2 regions of the Sporosarcina sp. GTC18466 genome follow, and region 1 is predicted to be linked to the other one. Evidence: a T-box and tRNA genes for the amino acid it is inferred to sense, from the RefSeq annotation. Region 1 holds a T-box; the other holds one or more tRNA genes.
The links. The T-box of region 1 lies ahead of argS (arginine--tRNA ligase). A T-box ahead of a tRNA ligase gene usually reads a tRNA of that ligase, here a tRNA-Arg.
Positions count from the first base shown of each region.

Region 1 (14,733 bases):
CGGGTCTCTTCCATATCCTGGTGGCCGGAAAAGAGTTCGCTGAGATGATTGCGGCGGATCAGAAAAGGGAATGCGGCCTGCCGGTTTATGACTGCCAGGGATCGCTGATGGTCCCGGCCTTCGAGGAAGCCCATATCCACTTGGATAAGACATATTTCGGAGGGCCTTGGAAAGCGGTCCGCCCTGTGTCCGGCTTAGGCGGACGGATAAAAGAGGAGCGGCACCTGCTGCCGGAGCTTTTGCCGACGTGCCAGCAGCAGGCCGAACATATTCTGCACACCCTCCAGCAATATGGGACAGCGCATGTCCGGGCGCATTGTAATATTGAGCAAGTCAGCGGGCTCCGCAGACTGGAGGCGACCCGCCAGGCGTTTGATACATACCGCGGACGGCTATCCGGTGAACTGGTCGCATTTCCGCAGCATGGTTTACTGGGCGGGGATGTCCCGCGCCTGATGAAGGAGGCCATGTCGGCAGGAGCCACCCATGTCGGCGGCCTGGATCCTGCGGGGGTGGACGGTGATGTCGAGAAGTCGCTGAATCTCACGTTCGAGCTTGCAACCGCGCATAATGCAGACATCGATATTCATCTGCATGAAGCAGGCGAAGCCGGTGAGCGCGTATTGACGCGAATCGCCGATTTGACGGAAGACGCGGGGCTGCAAGGAAGAGTGACAGTCAGCCATGCGTTCTGGTTTGCGGGTGCAGATCCATCAGAAGCGGAAGAAATGGCGGGCCGGCTGGGTTCCCTTGGAATATCGGTCGCCTCCACCGTGCCGATCGGCCGCAGGGTCATGCCGCTGCCGATGCTTAGCCGAAACGGCGTGCGCGTGAAGCTCGGAACGGACAGCCTGACAGATCACTGGTCGCCCTTCGGCAATGGGGACCAGCTGGAGAAGGCCGGGCGGTACGCGGAGCTGTATGGCTGCTCCGATGAAATGTCACTCGCCCGAACATTGCAGTTCATCACAGGGGGACGGACGCCTCTGAGTGAAGACGGAAAGAAGATCTGGCCCCGGCCAGGAGATGCGGCGACGTGTGTGCTTGTTGGGGCCAGCTGTTCCGCGGAAGCGGTGGCCCGGAGGTCTGCGCGGAAGGCTGTGTTGTTTGAGGGGGAGCAGGTTGTATGGAAGTTTAACAGTTCCGACGATTCTATGGTAGACTAGGAGGAAACGGCAGATAGGGGTTGATGTCATTCATTTGTAAAAAAAGAAAGGCGCCGCTCATGCTGGAGGGACTGATGGCGGCGGTCCAGCGGCTGCCTGTGCATCATGAGGCATACCCGGCCGCCTCAGCCAAACTGGCCGCTGGAAGAGCTGGCTACGGCGGCGAACAGGAGCTGGACAAAGTGCTGGAAGCCTATCAGCTGCCAATGGAGCATCGCATCTTCCACGACTTGTCGCTGTATTCCCATACCCACTTCCAAATCGATTCCCTTTTCGTCACCCCATGGTACGCCGTTGTCTTCGAAGTGAAGAACATCTCCGGCGAACTCACCGTCCTGCACAACCCTCCCCAGTTGATCAGGACGAACGAAAGCGGGCAAGTCGCCGGCTTCAAAAGCCCGATTGCCCAGCTCGACAACAACTGCGAACTGCTCCGCGACTGGCTGCATGCCCGGCATATGGCGCTGCCTGTATATGGCGCGGTCGTCCTTGCATACCCCAAGCAGCGCATCACTCTTCCTGATTCCAACACCCGATTTCTGTTTCCTAGTAATGTGCCAAGCTATCTGCGTTCTCTGCCGCGGGAGGACACGCCCTTTCTGGAAAGGCATGAGCTGGACGCCTTCTCAGCCGAACTGCTCCGCGGGCATCGCGACTATATCCCTGCGCCGATTAGTGAGATGTATAGCATTGCGAGACGTGACATCCGGCCGGGTGTGGCTTGTCCGGAATGCGGGCGGCTGGGGATGGAATGGTATCTAAAAGGGTGGAAATGTCCTGCCTGCCTCTGTACAAGTCGTACTGCACACCACCAGGCAATCCGTGATTGGTTTCTTTTGTTTGGCGGCAAGATGAGAAATCGGGATTGTCGAGAGTTCTTAGGGATAGAACGGCAGCAAACTGCCCACCGTCTGTTAACAGCAATGGATTTGAAAAGAGAGGGAGCCAATCGGAATAGAACATACACCTTGGTTTTGGGTGAGGGAAAGCACACATGATTGTTTGTGTGCTTTTTTAGTGTCTATATTGTAGTCAAGCGGTGATAAATTCAGTTTAGCCGGTGATAAAGTGAGGTTACCCGGTGATAAGAGTGATCTAGGCGGTGATAACTGGCGTCTACCCGGTGATAACCAAGGATGGATGTGTGGAGAGCTATCACGCTGCGGCATTATCGAGCCAACAGGCGGGGGAAACCGTCTGAATTGTAGCCAAGCGGTGATAAATTCAGTTCAGCCGGTGATAAAGTGAGGTTACCCGGTGATAAGAGTGATCTAGGCGGTGATAACTGGCGTCTACCCGGTGATAACTGGCGTCTACCCGGTGATAAAGCCGCCCCGCGCGTGCATGCCCACCCCGCCCCACATTTCCGCTATACTATCCCTATAGACAAGGGGGACGGGCTGATGGAGATGAAGATTTTCATAGTGGAGGACGATGAGGCGATCTACAATTCACTGCGGGAGCGGCTTATGCAGTGGTCGCTGAAGGCGGTGCGGCCGGAGGATTTCCATGATGTGATGGGGGCGTTCATCGAGGAGGCGCCGCAGCTGGTGATCCTTGATGTGCAGCTGCCGGCGTTTGACGGGTTCCATTGGTGCCGCGAAATCCGCGCGGTCTCAAAGGTGCCGATCATCTTCCTGTCATCGCGGGATCATCCGCTGGATATGGTGATGGCGATGCAGCTCGGGGCGGATGATTATGTGCAGAAGCCGTTTCACCTCGATGTGCTGCTTGCGAAGATCCAGGCGATGCTGCGGCGGACGTATGCGTATGGGGAAGAGGCGGCGGATGTGCTGGAGTGGAACGGGGCAGTGCTCGACTTGAAGCGTGGCGTTATCCGGCGCGAGGGAACGGATGTCGAGCTGACGAAGAACGAGTTCTTCATTCTCACGGTGCTCGTGGAACTGAAGGATACGATCGTCTCCCGCGATGAATTGATCCGCAAGCTTTGGGACGACTCGCATTTCGTGAATGACAACACATTGACGGTGAACATCACGCGACTGCGGCAGAAACTCACAGAGATCGGCCTCGGGGACGCCATCGTGACGAAGAAGGGGCTCGGGTATATGGCGGTGACGGTATGAGTTCGTTATTTGCAGGGTATGTCAAAGACCGCGTCAGCTGGATTCTGCTGTTCCTCGTCAGTCTTGCCCTCACCGACGCGCTCATCTGGCTCGACAAAGGGCTCAGCTTGTCGCCCGCTTCACTCCTTTACTTGAACGGACTGCTGCTCATACTGTTCGCCGGCTTCTTCGCCTGGCGATACCGAGCGGAGACGGCTTATGTGCGTGCGCTCCGAACCATCCAAGAAAATCTCACGGCGGACTGGCAGGAGTCTCTCCCGCAGCCGAGTTTCGAAAGTGAGCGTCTTGTGAATGAAGTGCTTCGCGATGCCGCTGACTCAAATGCCGCGAAGCTATCCGATCAGCGCTCGCTCAGTATGATGGAAGCCGACTATATGGCGTCATGGGTGCATGAGATGAAGGCGCCGCTCACCGCAATGAAATTGACAATTGACGCACACCGGAGCGATCCCCGGATGCGCAGGCTGGAGTCGGACTGGCTGCGGCTGCATCTGCTGCTCGAGCAGCAATTGTACATGTCGCGCTTGCCGGCGATGGAGGCGGATTTTGTCATTGAACGGACAAGCCTTGCGGAACTGGCGATGGAGGAAGTTCGTGAACTCGCGTCGTGGTGCCTGGAAAAGAATATCGCCGTCGAAATCGATGGGACAGGTGATGCGCTGACAGACCGGAAATGGAGCCGATTCCTTATCCGCCAGCTCCTGACGAACGCTGTGAAATACAGTCCGCCAGACGGTATGATTACGATTGCCGTCAAACCGGATACAGCGGGGCGGATGACGATGTCCGTCCAGGATGAAGGTCCTGGAATTCCTTCCCATGAGCTGCCGCGGATCTTCGACAAAGGCTTCACGGGCGGTACCGGGCGCTTGCATAACGCAGCGACGGGTCTCGGGTTGTACCTGGCGAGACGGATCGCGGAGACGATGAATATCCGCATCCAAGCGGAAACCGAAGAGGGTATCGGTACCCGCATGGTTCTCGTGTTTCCGCATGAAAATGAATTTGACATGACCCGAACATGACGACATTGTCACATTGCACCCCTGTTTTGTCATGAACTTCGAACGACCCGTGCGCCGCTCCGGGTGTACGATGAGGGTACGAAAAAACAGGGAGGCTACTATAAATGGAACGAAAAACAGTGCTGCACGCGGAAAATGTCCGCAAATCATTCGGGACGCGCGGGAATGTGCAACAAGTATTGAAAGGGATCGATCTCCGGGTGATGGAAGGGGAATTCGTCGGAATCATGGGTTCGTCGGGTGCCGGAAAGACGACGCTTCTTAACGTTCTCGCGACCATCGACCGGACGACGGAAGGCTCCATCCGGATCGGCGACGCAGATATTTCGAAGATGAAAGACCGGGAGCTGTCTGCATTCCGCCGCGACCAGCTCGGGTTCATTTTCCAAGATTACAACTTGCTCGATACGCTGACGGTGAAGGAGAACATCCTGCTGCCCGTCTCGCTCGGCAAGATGCACAAGCGCGTGGCGGAGGACCAGTTCAAAAGCATCGCGGGCATTTTGGGGATCCAGGACCTTGCGGATAAATACCCACACGAATTGTCGGGTGGTCAGAAGCAGCGGACATCCGCCGCGCGGGCGCTCATCAACAAGCCATCCCTCGTCTTTGCGGATGAACCGACAGGCGCGCTTGATTCAAAATCGGCATCCGCTTTGCTTGGGACGCTTGAAGATGTCAACGAGCAGCGAGGCGTCACGATCATGATGGTGACACATGATCCGGTCGCGTCGAGCTACTGCAGCCGCGTCGTCTTTTTGAAAGACGGGAAGCTATACACCGAACTGTACCGCGGCGATAAGACGAGACAGGCCTTCTTCCAGGAAATCCTGAAAGTGCAAGGCGTGCTCGGGGGTGACAGTGTTGACGCTCTTTGATCTCGCGCTGCGCAGCATGCGGAAAAACATCAAACATTACTATCTATACTTTTTCGCTCTCATTTTCAGCGTCGTCCTCTACTTCGTGTTTGCGACGCTCCAGCATGATTCGGCGATCATGGACGCGACCGGCGCATCGGCCAATATGGCGTCCTCCTTCAAGGCGGCAGGCATACTGCTGATCTTTATCGCGGGTATTTTTATCGTCTATGCAAACTCGATCTTCCTGAACAGACGGAGCCGGGAAATCGGACTGTATCAGCTGATCGGCTTAACCAAAGGGGCTGTCGCGCGCCTTCTGTTCATGGAAAACATCGTTCTCGGCGCAGGCGCTTTGCTGTCCGGCATCCTGATCGGCATGGCAGTATCCCGGCTGTTCCTTCTGCTCTTCATGAAGCTGGTCGGCTTCGAAGGTGACATCACCCTCAGCTTTTCGGCAAGCGCAGTCGTGCAGACAGCAATCGTCTTTGCGGTGCTTCTTCTGCTCACAACCGTGCAGATGATCTTCAAAGTGCGCCGCAGCACACTGCTCGGCTTGTTCAATGCGGAAAAGGCGGGCGAGCAGCCGAAGAAGCCGAAGACCGGCATCTCCGCCCTGCTTGCCGTGCTGGGTGTCGGACTCATCCTCTTCGGCTATTGGCTCTCCGGCCGGATGCTGAATGAGCTGCTGTTTGTCAACATGCTTGTCGTCCTTGCATCGACCATCCTCGGAACATACTTGGTGTTCCGCGTGACGATCGGTTATGCGCTCTACCGCATGCGGACAGGGAAAAAAGGGCATCTTGGCCTGACTGGCAGCCTGTCGATCGCGCCGCTCATGCACCGGATGAAAGGCAACGCGAACTCGCTGACAATCATTGCGGTCATGTCTGCGGTCACCCTGGCGATGATTGCGGGTGCCTACTCGCTTTATTATTCAACGGAGAAAGATACGCAGAAGATCATGCCGTTCTTCATGACGGTGGATGCTTTGAATGACCAGGAGATGCAGCAGTTCTCCGCATACGAAAAAGCGCTGGATGAGAAGGGCATCGGCTATTCTGCGCATCCGCTCAATATGCTTCACATGAATGGGACGATCGACAGTGGCGATTTGAACCTTCTCATGGCAGGCAGCATCAACGAATGGGGCACGATGATCATGAACCGCTCCGAATTGGATGCCGCCGGATTCCATGAACAGGACGGAGCTGCCGTTCTTCACGATGCTTCACTTGAATGGATGCTCCGGGACATCCAAACGCCGTTCCCGATTAGACTCACATCGGACGGGGGGAAATCTGCGGAAGTTCAAGTGGAAGCGATGGGCAACGGGAATGCCCTCAATTTCCCTGCGCCGGGCATGCAGCTCGTAGTGGAAGAAGGAGTGTTCGCGGACCTTGCGGAGAGCCTGGATGGATCAGCTGTACCCATGCAATTCACAGCGCTTGTACTGGATGAGAAGCATGACATGGCCGCTGCCTCCGCCTTGCGGCAAGAGCTGCGCTTCGAGCAACTGCCGCGTGATTACTACGCAGAGTACAGGCGCTCGATGCAAGACAACGGCCTGCTTATCTTCATCGCCGGCTTCCTCGGCCTTGTGTTCCTGATCTCAACGGGCAGCATCCTGTACTTCAAGCAGATGACGGAAGCCGAGCAGGAGAAGCGCAGCTACCGAACATTACGCCAGCTTGGTTTCACCGTGCCTGAGATCATGAAAGGCGTCACGCGCAAGCAGCTGTTTGTCTTCGGCCTGCCGCTCCTTGTCGGCCTGGCCCACTCGATTTTCGCCGTAAAAGCCGCGTCGTTCATCTTCATCTCAGACATCAAACTGCCCACCGCCATCGCGATGGGCGTGTACATCCTCATCTACCTGGTATTCGCCGTCTTGACCATCGGCTACTACCGGAGAACGGTGAATGAAGCACTATGATAGAAGGAACGGGCCGAGGGGAACTATCCTCTCGGCTTTTTCATTTGTATCAGCCAGGAAAGCCCGAATTGTAGCCGAGCGGTGATAAATTGACGCTACCCGGTGATAAAGTGCGTTTACCCGGTGATAAACCCTGGCTAGCCGGTGATAACCGCTGATTACCCGGTGATAACTGACGCCCACCCGGTGATAACTGCGCCAAAAGCGTCTTCCCCCTAGATCCTTCCATTGATGCCACCGTCTCAAAATGATAAACTTCTTTAATCAAGTAACGCAGTAATTCGCAAGATGATGTATGAAACGGGGCTGTCCGGGTAAAGACCTAGTGTATGTATTTAGTTAGAAGGGGAGTGGATCATGTGAAGGTGCTCGAGTGGCTGGTTGGACCAGCGAATAATTTCATTTGGACGTACATATTGATCGGATTCTTATTGTTGATCGGGTTTTATTTCACCTTCCGGACGAAGTTTGTGCAGTTCCGGCTGTTTGGCGAGATGTTCCGGCTGATTACGGAGAAGAAGGACAGCAATGATGGCGTGTCGGCGTTCCAGGCGTTCACGATCAGTGCAGCGTCGCGTGTCGGTACGGGGAATGTGACGGGGGTCGCGCTTGCGATCGGCATCGGCGGTCCCGGGGCGGTGTTCTGGATGTGGGTCATCGCGATCATCGGTATGGCGACGGCATTCGTTGAGAGTACGCTGGCGCAAGTGTACAAGGTGCGCGACGGCGACACGTTCCGCGGCGGACCGGCGTATTACATGCAGAAGGCGCTTGGCATGCGGAAGCTCGGAATCGTATTCGCGATTTTGCTGACGCTCTGCTTTGGATTCATCTTCAATGCAGTGCAGTCCAACACGATCAGCCAGTCATTCCATGATGTGTTCAATATTCCGTTCTGGCTTGTCGGGCTGCTCCTTGTCGTCTTGACGGCCATCATCATTTTCGGCGGCGTGAAGCGGATTGTCAAAGTGACGCAGGCGATTGTGCCGGTCATGGCGGTGTTCTATCTGCTCATCGCGTTGTTCGTGCTGATCGTCAATATCAAGGAAATTCCAGGCATGATCGCGCTAATCTTTGAGCATGCGTTCGGCATTAAGGAGATGGCGGGCGGCGGTATCGGCGCTGCAATGATGCAAGGCGTGCGGCGCGGGCTGTTCTCGAACGAAGCCGGTATGGGTAGTGTGCCGAACGCGGCGGCGACGGCGAATGTGTCGCATCCCGCGAAGCAGGGTCTTGTTCAGAGTCTCGGCGTGTTCTTCGATACGATCATCATCTGTTCGGCGACGGCGTTCATCATCATTCTGGCGGGCCTCTATGACAAAGGGGAGGAGAGCGGTATCCTGTTGACACAATCCTCATTTGCCGAGCATGTCGGCTCATGGGCGCCGTATTTTGTCGCGATCGCAATCCTGTTCTTCGCCTTCAGCTCCATCATAGGCAATTACTATTATGGCGAGACGAACATCGAATTCATCAATGCCCATAAAGCATGGATGTCGGTCTACCGGATCCTGGTGCTTGCGATGGTCATGTTCGGCGCGATGGCGAAGGTGCAGGTCGTCTGGGATATGGCGGATCTGTTCATGGGCTTGATGGCCGTGCTCAACCTTGCAGTCATCCTTGTCCTTGGCCGGGTCGCCTTCAAGGTGCTGGATGACTTCACGAGGCAGCGCAAAGCCGGCAAGAATCCTGTTTTCAAAGCGAAATCCGTGCCGGGCCTAAAAGGGGCGGAGTGCTGGGAGGATGAACGGCGGTAACTGAAATGTATATACACCAAAAGCATTCCACTATTCGGAATGCTTTTTTAATGGTTGTTTTCTTAGAATAACTATAAAAAGGGCTAGGTCTTCCGATATAAAAAGTATATGGACTTTTGGGAGGTTACACCTATTGAAGAAGCAAAAGAGCATCGCGCGGAAGCTCTCCGCAATCATCATCGGCCTATTTGTTGTGCTGTTCGTCATCTATGCCGCCGCGACCAGCACGATTCTGCGTGCCAGCAGCATTGATGATGCCGAAGACTTCGCGATGGAGAACACGCGCTACAACGCGACGCTGTTAAGTGAGCGTTTTAACAAGACGAATGAAATGCTGCGGACGACGAAACGCATGTTTGAGACATTGAGCGCAAGCGGCGACCTGACGCCTGACGAAGTGATCAGCGTCATTACAGCCAATCTGAAAGGGAATGAAGACGCCATCGGCATGGCGGCCGTTTTCGAGAAAGGCTCAATTCCCTTGGACGGCTTGTCCCGCAACAGCCTGACCGACGCGGCTGACCGGTTCATCCCCTATTTGTATGAGACCGATTCGACCGTGGAAGTCGAAGCACTCAGCGGATATGAGAGCGAGGGCGAAGGGGATTGGTATTTGATTCCGAAAAATGAAAAGCGGGCTGTCATGACGGAACCGTATGATTATGATTTAGGCGGCACGACAATCCAGATGACGACGATTTCGGTGCCGCTGATTGACGGATCAGGCCAGTTCTTTGGCGTCTTGACGACGGATATTTCGATCGACTTCATGAATGATCTGACGCAGACGATCAAACCGGATGGCGGCTATGCGGCAATCATCACGGATCGCGGAGTTGTCACCGCCAACAGCATCAAACCGGGAATGAACGGGTCCAATATGAAAGACGCCATCGACTGGCAGCCGGTGAAAGAGAAGATCGACAGCCACGAGATCGGCACACTGTATGTCAATTCCCAGAGTCTCGGGGAGCTGTCATTCAACGCGATTGCACCGATTTCGATGACCGATATAGATGAGGTATGGGCCGTGCAAACTGTATTGCCGCAGTCGCAAATCCTATCTACATTCAATACGATCCTCTGGACGACCATCATCGCTGGCCTCGTCATGATTGCGGTCATGGCCGGTGTGACGGGCTGGTTCATCTACAGGCAGCTGAAGCCCCTGTCGGTGATCAAGTCTTCGATCGAGCAGGCCGCTTCCGGCGATATGACCGATTACGTGGACGCCCGGTATTTGAAGAACGATGAAATCGGAGCAGTCGCTAGCGCCTACAACGATATGCTGCGCCAGACGAACGAAGCGCTGCATGCGGTGAAAGGCTCCTCCGCGGAACTGAATGAGTCGTCTGGCCGCGTCCATCATGCATTCGAAGAGATTGTGGCATCCAGCGAGGAAGTGTCGCTGGCGACGAACGAAATTGCGCAAGGCGCTTCCAAGCAGTCGGAAGATACCGAGGAGACGAGCCGGATCATGGCAGATCTCGCGGAACAGATCAACGAACTGTCGTGCCTCGCTGAAAACATGGATGAGCTGTCCCGGATGACGGTCGAGTCGACGGAGAACGGCATGCATGAAATTGCGACGCTGCGGAATCACAATGAGTCCGCGAACGAGATGAATGCCAAGGTGCAGGCCCAGATGGATGCCTTGTCGAACCGCATCGAAGCGATCAACCAAGTGATTACATCGATCCACGACATCACCGCGCAGACGAATTTGCTTGCGCTGAACGCAAGCATTGAAGCGGCGCGCGCCGGGGAGCATGGCAAAGGTTTCGCGGTCGTTGCGGAAGAGGTGCGGAAACTTGCTGAGCAGTCGCGCGTCGAGACGGAAGTGATCCAGCAGACCGTCAGCGAAATCCTGGAAGAGTCCAGGCAGACTGTCGCTGTCGTCGAATCGAACCTCAAGACACGGGAAGGCATCAATGCATCGTTCACAAGCACGGAAGAGGCATTCGAGCAGAACGCGGAGCTGACCGGCAAAATGAGCAAGGCAATCGCCAAGCTGAATGAAGAGCTTACGCAAATGCTGACGAACAAAGATGAAGCGATGATGTCCATCCAAAGCGTCTCCGCTGTTTCGGAAGAGACCGCTGCCTCCGCCGAGCAGGTGAGCGCATCCTCTGTCGCCCAGCAGACGGAACTCGAACGTGTCGCGGATTCCACGACACGCATGAAGAATATTGCAAATGAACTCCAGGAGATCGTCGACCGCTTCACTTTGCAAGCGGACTGACGACGAAGAGCCTGCCCATCAACTGACGGGCAGGCTCTTTTTCACATCTCTTCAGGCGCCTGCATGCCGAGCAGCCGCATTGATTCGGCGAGCACGGTCGCGACCGCTTCGACCAATGCCAGCCGGAACGATTGGTTGGCGGAATCGGACAAGATATGGACATTGCCATAGAAGGAATTGAATGACTGGGCGAGGTCGATCGCAAATCGGGCGACGATGGATGGATCGAGCTCTGATGCAGCCCGGCCGATTGCTTGCGGAAATTGTTCAAGCTGCTTAACGATCTCCCACTCCAGGTCATTGACACCTTCTGCTTGGAAATTACCTTTTGTGCCTGCTTTTCGCAAAATCGAGTGGGCACGCGCGCATGTATACTGCAAATAAGGTCCCGTCTCGCCTTCCGTCTGCAGCATTTTGGCAAGATCGAACTCGATGTCATGCTTGCGGTGCTGCTTCAGGTCGCTGAACAGGATCGCACCGACGCCGACTGCTTTTGCCACATGCTCCTTGTCGGCGAGATTCGGGTTTTTCGCCTCGATGTTTTGCTTCGCTAGCTCGATTGCCTCGTTCAGCACTTCTTCCAGTAAGACGATCTTCCCTTTCCGCGTCGACATCTTCTTGCCGTCTTTCAGGATCAGGCCAAACGGTACATGTTCGATCGCATCCGCCCATTCATAGCCCATCTTGCCGAGCACTTGCTTCAACTGTGTAAAATGAAGGCTCTGCTCGTTGCCGACGACATAGATCGATTTGACGAAGTCATACGTGCGCTTCCGGTCGATCGCAGCGGCGAGATCCCGCGTTGCATACAGTGTGGCGCCGTCCGACTTGGTGATCAGGCAGGGCGGCATCGAATCGCCGAGATCCACGACGCGGGCGCCATCTGATTCGGACAGCAGATCTTTCTCTTCCAGCTCTTCGACGACCGGCCCCATTTTGTCATTGTAGTACGCTTCGCCGTTATACGAATCAAACGATACGCCGAGGAGCTCATAGATCCGCTGGAATTCCTTCAGCGACTCCTCCTTGAACCATTTCCACAGCGCAAGAGCCTCCGCATCTCCATCTTCCAGCGACTTGAAAGCGGCACGGCCTTCATCGTTCAAGGACGGATCTGTTTCCGCTTCTTCATGGAACTGGATGTACAGCTTGAGCAGCGTCTCGATCGGCGCCTGCTCGACCTCTGCCTGGCTGCCCCATTTCCGGTAAGCAGTCAGCAGCTTGCCGAACTGCGTGCCCCAGTCACCAATGTAATTGATCTTCACGGGGCGGTAGCCGGTCTTTTCGAGCAATAAAGCGATTGAGTTCCCGATGATCGTCGAGCGCAAATGGCCCATTGAAAATGGCTTCGCGATATTCGGCGACGACATATCGATCGTGACAACGCCCCCATTGCCGATATTTGCCGACCCGAAGCCGTCTTGCTTACTCAGGATCTCTTCAATAACCGGTTCTGCCATCTGCCCTCGGTTTAGAAACAAGTTCACATAGCCCCCAGCCGCCTCTGCTTTCTGGATGGCAGGGTGCTTCACACTAGCTGCAATTTCCTGTGCGATTAAAGCGGGAGACTTGCGCAGCTCCTTTGCGAAGGGAAAACAGGGCAGCGCGAAATCGCCCATCTCTGCGTGCTGCGGCCGTTCAATCATCTGCTCTGAGACAGCGACCGGGCAAACCGGCGCCAGCGCTTCGACAATCATCTTTTTCATTCCGACATCCTCCTCCGAAATACAAAAAAGCTCCCGTCTCAATTCAATGAGACGGAAGCTCGTTCCGCGGTACCACTCAAATTGCCCCTTGCTTGAAGAGGCCGTCTTCCTCCTAACGGCGAGACACCGGCTTTTCCTACTGCAGTTCGAAAAAGCATCTCGGAAGTGCGTTTCATGCATCCATTTCCGCCAGGCTTCCACCATCCCCGGCTCGCTATCAGGAAAGAAAGAGCATTACTCTCTTCGTCAACGATATTGAGACTGAGTGTAGCAAAGGGGGAGGCCGGATGTCAATGGGCAAATGCCTCATCAGTTTCCCCGCAGCCTGCTTACCCTTCGATCAACCCTTTTTCAATGAGGAATTCCTTTGCGACCCGTTCCACCATCATGCCGTCGTTATCGACTTTGGCATTCATCTTCTGCATGGCCTCTTCGTCAATCTGGCCTTCCAGCTGCCGCAGGATGCCTTCGACTTCCGGATATTCCTCCAATGTCTCCTTCCGGACGAGCGGGAGGGCGTGATACGGAGGGAAATAGGACTTGTCATCTTCAAGGACGCGCAAATCGAATTCCTGAAGCTGCCCGTCTGTCGTGTAGGAATTGATGACATCCACTTCATCCGCGTTGATGGAGCGATACATGATCCCGTGATCCATTCCTTTGACGTTCTTGAACTTCAGTCCATACTCTTTCTGGAAACCGGGAAGTCCATCGGGACGGTCGATGAATTCAAAGACGGCGCCAAGCCTGAAATCCTGTGAGTGCTTTGCAAAATCGCTGAACGTCACCACGCCCAGTTCCTCGGCTTTCGATTCGTCGAGCGCGAGCGTATAGGTGTTGTTGAAGCCGAATGTATTGAAGGCGATCACTCCGTCACCGTCTACGAGCTCTCTTGTCAGGGCCAGTGTCTCATCTGCGTCGCCCGGCTCCTCATGATAGTAATTGACGACAATGGTTCCCGTGTAGTCCGGGACGACGTCGATCAATCCATTTTTCACCGCATTCCAGACAACATTCGATCCTCCAAGATTCTCTTTGTACATGACGTTGATGTCGGATTTCTGCTCAATCAATTCCCCCATGATATGGGATAGGATGATACTCTCTGTATTGTTGCGGGATCCTAACACTAAAGAGTCCTTCTCGTTGAAGATGCAGCCGGACAGCAGGACCATCGCCATGCCGAGGGTCAGGAAGAACAGGATGGTTTTCCTCATTCCGTTTTCAGCCCTTTCGGCGTCGTCCAGCGTTCCACGGAACTGAAGAACACCTCGAGCAAGATTGCGAGCAATGCAGCCGGGATGGCGCCGAGCAGGATCAACCCGTCAATGCCGCGTGTGATGCCGAGGAAGATGAAGTCCCCGAGCCCGCCAGCACCGATGAAAGCTGCCAGTGTCGCATTACCGACGTTGATGACGGCAGCAGTCCGGATGCCGGCCATGATGACCGGGATGGCGAGCGGCAATTCCACTTTGAACAGGATTTGCGCACTGGTCATTCCCATCCCTTTGGCCGCCTCCCGCGTTGCCGGGTCGACGTCACTGATCCCCGCGTACGTGTTGCGGGCGATCGGCAGCAGCGAATAGAGGAAAAGAGCGGCGATGGCTGTTTTGACGCCGATCCCGAAAATAGGGATCATGAAGCCGAGCAGGGCGAGGCTCGGAATCGTCTGCATGACTCCGGTCCCTCCAAGCACGATGGTGCGCAGTTGCGGGACCCTTGTAACAAGGATGCCTAGAAAGACGCCCAGGACGATGGCGATCAGCATAGAGAAGAACACGAGCTGGATATGCACGGACGTCGCCTCCAGCACTTCCTTCCAGCGCATTTGGGACTGATCCACCAATTGGCTCCAGATGGACATGTTATTCATATGGCGACCACCTCTGCTTCCGTCCATTGGCTGGAGAGGGCGGATAATAAGGATCCGCGTGTCACAAGTCCTGTCACTCGCTGATTC
Region 1 covers NZ_AP044037.1:1,765,286-1,780,018, reverse strand. Annotated here, with positions in the region: gene ACZ5FK_RS08560 (amidohydrolase) at 1-1,166, shown strand, start outside; gene ACZ5FK_RS08555 (nuclease-related domain-containing protein) at 1,190-2,164, shown strand; gene ACZ5FK_RS08550 (response regulator) at 2,576-3,253, shown strand; gene ACZ5FK_RS08545 (sensor histidine kinase) at 3,250-4,278, shown strand; gene ACZ5FK_RS08540 (ABC transporter ATP-binding protein) at 4,383-5,156, shown strand; gene ACZ5FK_RS08535 (FtsX-like permease family protein) at 5,140-7,068, shown strand; gene ACZ5FK_RS08530 (alanine/glycine:cation symporter family protein) at 7,428-8,825, shown strand; gene ACZ5FK_RS08525 (methyl-accepting chemotaxis protein) at 8,959-11,067, shown strand; gene argS (arginine--tRNA ligase) at 11,109-12,773, opposite strand; T-box leader at 12,818-13,032, opposite strand; gene ACZ5FK_RS08515 (glycine betaine ABC transporter substrate-binding protein) at 13,103-13,990, opposite strand; gene ACZ5FK_RS08510 (ABC transporter permease) at 13,987-14,646, opposite strand; gene ACZ5FK_RS08505 (betaine/proline/choline family ABC transporter ATP-binding protein) at 14,643-14,733, opposite strand, start outside.

Region 2 (3,186 bases), 1.4 Mb from region 1:
TGGACATCATTCGCAGAGTGCAAAGGCATAAGGGAGCTTGACTGCGAGACCTACAAGTCGAGCAGGGTCGAAAGACGGGCTTAGTGATCCGGTGGTTCCGCATGGAAGGGCCATCGCTCAACGGATAAAAGCTACCCCGGGGATAACAGGCTTATCTCCCCCAAGAGTCCACATCGACGGGGAGGTTTGGCACCTCGATGTCGGCTCATCGCATCCTGGGGCTGTAGTCGGTCCCAAGGGTTGGGCTGTTCGCCCATTAAAGCGGTACGCGAGCTGGGTTCAGAACGTCGTGAGACAGTTCGGTCCCTATCCGTCGCGGGCGCAGGAAATTTGAGAGGAGCTGTCCTTAGTACGAGAGGACCGGGATGGACACACCGCTGGTGTACCAGTTGTTCTGCCAAGGGCATCGCTGGGTAGCTATGTGTGGACGGGATAAATGCTGAAAGCATCTAAGCATGAAGCCCCCCTCGAGATGAGATTTCCCTTTACTTCTGTAAGTAAGATCCCTCAAAGATGATGAGGTGGATAGGTCCGGGGTGGAAGCGTGGCGACACGTGCAGCTGACGGATACTAATCGATCGAGGACTTAACCAAGAAAAGCGGAGACGACCGTTTAGGCGCGACAGGCATAAGACAGCCTGCGGAAGTGGCGAAAGCCACCGGAGCAGGATGGCTTATGACCCCGAGCGACTGGGAGTTGAAGCTGGACACAAGAAATGCCGAAGCGGCCGCCAAGGCGCGACAGGCACAAGACGGATTGGCGAAGCGGCGCTTTCTGCCGCGCAGCCGAGACGGCTTGTGACCCGAGCGACTGGCCGCTGAGGCTGGACAGTTACAATAGTACGTTGATTACGTTACCCAATGTCACTTCTATCCGGTTTTGAATGAGCAATTCATTCAAAAAAAGCTCTTTTCACTAAAAAAAGTGCTTGTAAATCTCTAAAGAGATGATATAATAAGTAATGTCTTCAAAAGAAGTACAAGTCTGGTAATGATGGCGAAGAGGTCACACCCGTTCCCATACCGAACACGGAAGTTAAGTTCTTCAGCGCCGATGGTAGTAGGGGGCTTCCCCCTGTGAGAGTAGGACGTCGCCAGGCTTATATACGGAGGATTAGCTCAGCTGGGAGAGCACCTGCCTTACAAGCAGGGGGTCGGCGGTTCGAACCCGTCATCCTCCACCATATATCTTATGTGCCGGTGTAGCTCAACTGGTAGAGCAACTGACTTGTAATCAGTAGGTTGAGGGTTCAAGTCCTTTCGCCGGCACCACTAAGAGCCATTAGCTCAGTTGGTAGAGCATCTGACTTTTAATCAGAGGGTCGCAGGTTCGAATCCTGCATGGCTCACCATTTTAATCATGCGGGTGTGGTGGAACTGGCAGACACGCTAGACTTAGGATCTAGTGCCGCAAGGCGTGGGGGTTCGACTCCCTTCACCCGCACTTTATACGCGGAAGTAGTTCAGTGGTAGAATACGACCTTGCCAAGGTCGGGGTCGCGGGTTCGAATCCCGTCTTCCGCTCCAATTTTGCCGGGGTGGCGGAACTGGCAGACGCACAGGACTTAAAATCCTGCGGTAGGTGACTACCGTACCGGTTCGATTCCGGTCCTCGGCATCAGAACCAGTTAGGATCAAGCGCCCGTAGCTCAATTGGATAGAGCGTCTGACTACGGATCAGAAGGTTGTGGATTCGACTTCTGCCGGGCGCGCCATTACATAGCAATCACTTTACGGGAAGTAGCTCAGCTTGGTAGAGCACTTGGTTTGGGACCAAGGGGTCGCAGGTTCGAATCCTGTCTTCCCGACCACTTTCAAAATGGGGCCTTAGCTCAGCTGGGAGAGCGCCTGCCTTGCACGCAGGAGGTCAGCGGTTCGATCCCGCTAGGCTCCACCATTTATAATAACTGAGAGTTATAAGTACTTTCGGCGGCGTAGCTCAGCTGGCTAGAGCGTACGGTTCATACCCGTAAGGTCGTGGGTTCGATTCCCTCCGCCGCTATCAAAAGGACCTTTAGCTCAGTTGGTTAGAGCAGACGGCTCATAACCGTCCGGTCGCAGGTTCGAGTCCTGCAAGGTCCACCACTATTTGAATATTATCACGGAGGAATACCCAAGTCTGGCTGAAGGGATCGGTCTTGAAAACCGACAGGGGTGTTAAAGCCCGCGGGGGTTCGAATCCCTCTTCCTCCGCCATATTGCTTTTTGAAACAGCATATGGTATACTAAGAAAGTGCTTGTCAATCAAGCTAGCAATTACATGCAGTTCATATTATTATCGCGGGGTGGAGCAGTGGTAGCTCGTCGGGCTCATAACCCGAAGGTCGCAGGTTCAAATCCTGCCCCCGCAACCAAATGGTCCCGTGGTGTAGCGGTTAACATGCCTGCCTGTCACGCAGGAGATCGCCGGTTCGATCCCGGTCGGGACCGCCATTTCATCTTTTATACATAGAAGTGAAAATGCAGCACAAACGGCTCAGTAGCTCAGTCGGTAGAGCAAAGGACTGAAAATCCTTGTGTCGGCGGTTCGATTCCGTCCTGAGCCATTCTTCTGCGGGTGTAGTTTAGTGGTAAAACCTCAGCCTTCCAAGCTGATGATGAGGGTTCGATTCCCTTCACCCGCTCCAATGGGCCTATAGCTCAGCTGGTTAGAGCGCACGCCTGATAAGCGTGAGGTCGGTGGTTCGAGTCCACTTAGGCCCACCATTCCGCAGTAGCTCAGTGGTAGAGCAATCGGCTGTTAACCGATCGGTCGTAGGTTCGAGTCCTACCTGCGGAGCCATCATTTTTAATACGGGGAAGTACTCAAGAGGCTCAAGAGGCGCCCCTGCTAAGGGCGTAGGTCGCGTAAGCGGCGCGAGGGTTCGAATCCCTCCTTCTCCGCCATATGGCCCCTTGGTCAAGCGGTTAAGACACCGCCCTTTCACGGCGGTAACACGGGTTCGAATCCCGTAGGGGTCATCCCAAAAAAGCTGAACGGCATAAACCGTTCAGCTTTTTTTATTTCTCTTTATTGCCTAAGCGGCAGGTCCTTGCTTAGGCATTACTCTGTTTCCTTATCGTTAATATAGCTGTCTCCCTCGTGATAAGGGATATCGCCGATTGGAGATTCAAGTCCTTCCTGATCCAGTTCCTCTTCATATTCCTTTTCTTCTGAAGAGCGGACAAATCCTCTGTTTTCACCGG
Region 2 covers NZ_AP044037.1:3,135,748-3,138,933, forward strand. Annotated here, with positions in the region: rRNA gene ACZ5FK_RS15700 (23S ribosomal RNA) at 1-594, shown strand, start outside; rRNA gene rrf (5S ribosomal RNA) at 985-1,100, shown strand; tRNA gene ACZ5FK_RS15710 (tRNA-Val) at 1,109-1,184, shown strand; tRNA gene ACZ5FK_RS15715 (tRNA-Thr) at 1,197-1,272, shown strand; tRNA gene ACZ5FK_RS15720 (tRNA-Lys) at 1,277-1,352, shown strand; tRNA gene ACZ5FK_RS15725 (tRNA-Leu) at 1,363-1,444, shown strand; tRNA gene ACZ5FK_RS15730 (tRNA-Gly) at 1,453-1,527, shown strand; tRNA gene ACZ5FK_RS15735 (tRNA-Leu) at 1,533-1,618, shown strand; tRNA gene ACZ5FK_RS15740 (tRNA-Arg) at 1,639-1,715, shown strand; tRNA gene ACZ5FK_RS15745 (tRNA-Pro) at 1,735-1,811, shown strand; tRNA gene ACZ5FK_RS15750 (tRNA-Ala) at 1,822-1,897, shown strand; tRNA gene ACZ5FK_RS15755 (tRNA-Met) at 1,929-2,002, shown strand; tRNA gene ACZ5FK_RS15760 (tRNA-Ile) at 2,009-2,085, shown strand; tRNA gene ACZ5FK_RS15765 (tRNA-Ser) at 2,104-2,196, shown strand; tRNA gene ACZ5FK_RS15770 (tRNA-Met) at 2,280-2,354, shown strand; tRNA gene ACZ5FK_RS15775 (tRNA-Asp) at 2,358-2,433, shown strand; tRNA gene ACZ5FK_RS15780 (tRNA-Phe) at 2,474-2,546, shown strand; tRNA gene ACZ5FK_RS15785 (tRNA-Gly) at 2,554-2,627, shown strand; tRNA gene ACZ5FK_RS15790 (tRNA-Ile) at 2,630-2,706, shown strand; tRNA gene ACZ5FK_RS15795 (tRNA-Asn) at 2,708-2,782, shown strand; tRNA gene ACZ5FK_RS15800 (tRNA-Ser) at 2,796-2,886, shown strand; tRNA gene ACZ5FK_RS15805 (tRNA-Glu) at 2,890-2,961, shown strand; gene ACZ5FK_RS15810 (TraR/DksA C4-type zinc finger protein) at 3,044-3,186, opposite strand, start outside.
Region 2: it encodes a tRNA-Arg, which carries the amino acid that the T-box ahead of argS (arginine--tRNA ligase) is inferred to sense. The anticodon was not compared.